2 regions of the Metabacillus sp. 113a genome follow, and region 2 is predicted to be linked to the other one. Evidence: riboswitches for the same ligand, from Rfam matches in the RefSeq annotation. Region 2 holds a riboswitch; the other holds the start of a gene.
The links. Region 2 has a riboswitch for cobalamin ahead of ACQCVE_RS13440 (ribonucleoside-diphosphate reductase subunit alpha). Riboswitches for the same ligand answer to the same signal wherever they lie in the genome.

Region 1: linked by a shared signal. The riboswitch ahead of ACQCVE_RS17350 (ABC transporter substrate-binding protein) and the one ahead of ACQCVE_RS13440 (ribonucleoside-diphosphate reductase subunit alpha) in region 2 are both predicted to bind cobalamin.

The regions. Positions count from the first base shown of each region.
Region 1 is NZ_JBNILJ010000017.1:33,514-35,715, reverse strand. Features, by position in the region: gene ACQCVE_RS17355 (FecCD family ABC transporter permease) at 1-64, opposite strand, end outside; gene ACQCVE_RS17350 (ABC transporter substrate-binding protein) at 27-998, opposite strand; cobalamin riboswitch at 1,293-1,478, opposite strand; gene ACQCVE_RS17345 (NUDIX hydrolase) at 1,646-2,202, opposite strand, start outside.
Region 2 is NZ_JBNILJ010000009.1:48,711-50,912, reverse strand. Features, by position in the region: gene ACQCVE_RS13440 (ribonucleoside-diphosphate reductase subunit alpha) at 1-1,052, opposite strand, end outside; cobalamin riboswitch at 1,174-1,350, opposite strand; gene dat (D-amino-acid transaminase) at 1,549-2,202, shown strand, end outside.

The DNA of each region.
Region 1 (2,202 bases), on a different contig from region 2:
CGGCCAAAGCATATTGAATGGTACGGTTATTTTGAAAATACGTCCGGATAGATTGCGTTTGCAAGTTCCTCTACTCCTTCAACTAAACGCGGCCCCGGCCTTGTAACTTTATCGGAGTGCACGTCAAAAACTGCTTTTTCCTTTACAGCGGTTACACTGTCCCAGCCTTCTCTTCCTGTTACCTGATCAATAGGATTGGGACTATAGTAGCCGTAAGTCGTCACAATCACATCCGGATTCAGCTTGACAATTGCCTCCTCTGACATTTTAGGCCACCCCGACTGATCGGCTGCTGCATTTTTTGCCCCAACCGTCATGAGGATATCATTCATAAAGGTATCCTTTCCTGCTGTATAAATCTCAGGGGATGGGGAAACCTCCACGAACACGCTTTTCTTATCATCTTCAGATATAGAAGAGGCTTTCTCTTTAATGCTAGCAATCTCCTCTTTCATTCCTGCTGCCATTTCTTTTGATTTTTCCAGTTCCCCGGCAGCTTTTCCGATCATCTCCATCGACTCATACACCTGCTCAAAGCTTTGCGCGTCATTTACCACTACAACATCTATACCGGCATCCCTCAGCTGTTTTAATCCCTCTGCTGAATTATGCGCGCCGGATTCGTGGGCAAGAACCAGGTCAGGCTCCAGGCCGATGATTTTTTCTACGTTAAAATCCATCCCGCCGACTTTTTCCTTTTTCATCGCTTCTTCAGGAAAGTTGTCATTTTCCGTTACGCCAACAACTTTATCTCCGAGATCCATGGAAAACAAAATCTCCGTATTGCTTGGGATAAGGGAAACGATTTTCTCTGGCTCTTTCTCGATCGTAACATCCGTATCCGATGCATCTGTAAGCTTTAGCGGAAATTCAGCTTCTTCCTTAACTGCAGCCTGCTTCTCCTCCTGTTTCTCAGGTGCAGCAGACTGGCTTCCGCACCCTGCGAGCACTCCCGCAGACAGAAGCACTGTTGATAAAATAGATAATAGCTTGTTCATTCAGGCAATCCCCCAAGTATTGATTATATTGGTAAACAGGTATTGATAAAGCTCGTATACGACCGCTGCTGTTTTGAGCTGCCGGTTAAAATAGTGTTTCGTCAAACCAGCTGTTATTGGCCGCTGCAGGGTTTCTCTCCCTTTGCGAATAAATCAGCAGCATTCATTCAACAAAGCTGAAAACAAAAAACACCTCCCTTGAAAAAGGAGATGACGGTACATGTTAGGCAGACTGTATAAGCCTTATGTATAGACTTTTCGGTCAACGTTAACACCATCCTATCCTCGTAGGTATGCGGTGACGAGGTGCAAGGCAGGTCTCCTGGCTCATGATCAATGCTCCCCGCTTCCCTTCCCATGCATAGCTGCACAGTGGATTAAGCAGGTCACTCCCATTTACAGTGGCGGGACCGCGCCGGAATTAAACCGGCTTCCCTTTTAAGCTGATAAACAATCAGCACCTACACCTTATCGATATGAAACTATGATATAGACAGTATTATACACAACCTTCTGCTGATTGTCAGTTGCTTTTCTTTTTTAAAGGGAAAAAGAAAAGCAGCAGAAGCTGCTTTTCACCACTGCTGCAAGTGTCCTCCATTGACCCCCGCACACACTCCCGTGTCCATCCGCAGAGTGCTGCAGCCTTAATCATAATAAACCTGCTTGTTGGAATCCCAGCAGTATTCAAATAAAATTTTCAGCTGACTTTCTGTAATCCGGCCCACAGATAAATCCGGAAGCTCATCCAGGGCAAAAAATCCGGCATCCAGAGTTTCATACCCAGTCTTAAGCTCTCCCTCTCTATGCTCGCACAGAAAGAATAGTTTATAAATGTGGTAGCCTCCCGGAGGATGCGGATGGCACTTTTTGTCCATGGCTGCAATAAGCCTGATTGGCTCGACGGTTAACCCGGATTCCTCAAACGCTTCCTTGGCTGCATTTTCAGAAGGGCTCAATCCAATATCCGCCCAGCCTCCAGGGAGAGACCACAGGCCATCCAGCATCTCACGGACAAGCAAAACCTTATTTTCCTTAAAAATGACTGCCCTGACGTCAACCTTCGGCGTTTGATACCCTGTCTCGTTCGCAAACAATTCCTTCAATTTTTCCATCGGCACATCTGTATACTCACTTACCATTTCCTGACTCAGCTCTCTTAGTCTCTCAAAGCGTTCAATATCAAAAGGATCCTTTGAATAGG
Region 2 (2,202 bases):
AAATCGGGAAGACAGACACCTGTGAACAAATCATGGGTTCGGAGGCGTTCGTCCCCATTGTTCAGTTTTGAATCGAGAAAAGAAAAGATGTCTTTGTGCCAAACATCCAGGTAGACCGCAATCGCGCCTTTTCTTTGGCCGAGCTGATCTACGCTGACCGCTGTATTGTTGAGCTGCTTCATCCAAGGGAGCACACCTGAGGAAACCCCCTTGAATCCGCGTATATCACTGCCCCGGCTGCGGATCTTGCCAAGATAGACACCAATTCCGCCCCCGCTTTTCGAAAGGTTTGCAATATCGGTGTTGCTGTCGAAAATCCCCTGCAGGCTGTCATCAATCGTATCAATAAAGCAGCTGGACAGCTGTCCCACAGATTTTCCGGCGTTTGAAAGAGTAGGGGTGGCAACGGTCATATAAAGATTGCTGAGCGCCCAGTACGCTTCTTTCACAAGATGGATTCTGTGCTCAGCGGGCTCGTTTGCCATCAATGTCATCGCAATCACCATGAACCGTTCCTGAGGGAGCTCCATTACGTTTTTGCTGTAGTCACGGGCAATGTAGCGGTCAGCAAGTGTCCTGAGACCAATATAGGTGAAAATCAGATCGCGTTCCGGATCAATCTCTTCACCAAGCTCACAGATTTCCTTTGCTGAGTATGCATCGGGAATCAAGTCGCCATAAATGCCGATGCTGTGAAGTGTATCGATCAGCTCGAGAAAAGATCCATATCGAACAGTGGAGTCATAACCGCGGTTTCTTGCTGCCTCTGTATAGAGCTGGTCCAAATACAGGCGGGAGCAAAAGTAAGTCCAGTCCGGCTCAGATTCTGATATGTTGGACAGGCCCTCAAGGATACAGAGGTTTTTGACCTGCTTCTCTGTATATGTATCTCTTGTTGAAATGGAATGAATGATTCTCTCTATATAGGAGTTTAAATCAAGTTCAGGGAAGCCTTCCCCTGTTTTTTTGATCCATTTTGTAAATTCTTGCTCGTCAAACGGCCTTTTTAAGCCTTGTTCATTTGTTATCATCGTTACGGTTTCAGTAGTCATAGCCATCCTCCTCCAAGGAAAAATAAAAATCCGCTCTTGGCAATTGAGCGGATCAAACGATAGAATAAAAGAGGATTCTTTTACTTCCACCGTTTCATCTTCCCAATCCCCGGGAAAAGCGAAACATATACAGCATCGGCAGGTCTCCTGACTTGTGCTTTCTCCTACTTTGAGCCCTTCCCGTACGATATCGTACAGTGGTTTGCCCATTTCGTCACACTTACAGTTGCGGGGACAGTTCCGGAATTTTACCGGATTCCCTTTTAAGCTTATTAGCACCGTTTGCTGCGGAATATAATCAATATATAGTGGCTTTTATTTTCGTAAACTTCTATATGTTGTGTTTGGGTATAGATACATATTATAGGACAAGAATATGAATTACAACTGATAACCCTCAAAAATATTCTTTTTTATTTGCCGGGATAGTCTTGACAAGGGCCAGTCAGGCCATATGTAATGATAAGTACAAATCCTATACATTCCGAGGTGCTCTATGAAAATTTTAATGAATGATGAACTGATTGATAGAGAGCAGGCGAAAGTAGATATTGAAGACAGAGGCTATCAATTCGGTGACGGGGTGTATGAAGTCATCCGCGTTTACAATGGAGAAGTTTTTACAATCGATGAGCATTTGGAGAGGTTAAAAAGAAGCGCGGGGGAGCTCAAAATCTCACTGCCTTATGAGTTAGAGACGCTTAAAAATCGAATCAGGGAATTGGTCTCGGTCAATCAGGTGCGGGATGGCGGCATCTATATGCAAGTGACGAGAGGTGTCAGTGCAAGGAATCATCTTTTTCCAGGATCTGATGTTTCAGCCCAGCTGGCCGCTTATCCAATTCCATCCAAACGTCCGGCGGAGCTGCAGAAATCAGGCGTTGAAGTGATGACAGCGGAAGATATCCGCTGGAAACGCTGTGATATTAAAAGCCTGAATCTTCTGGGGAATGTCATGGCTAAACAGGCAGCGGCGGACGCAGGGAAGTATGAGACCATTTTTGTAAGGGATGGTGTTGTCACAGAAGGCAGCTCCACCAATTTTTATGCCGTCAAGGATGGAACGGTCTATACCCACCCTGCAAACCATTTCATACTGAATGGCATCACGCGGCTGAAAATTATGGAAGCATGCCAAAATGCAGGTGTG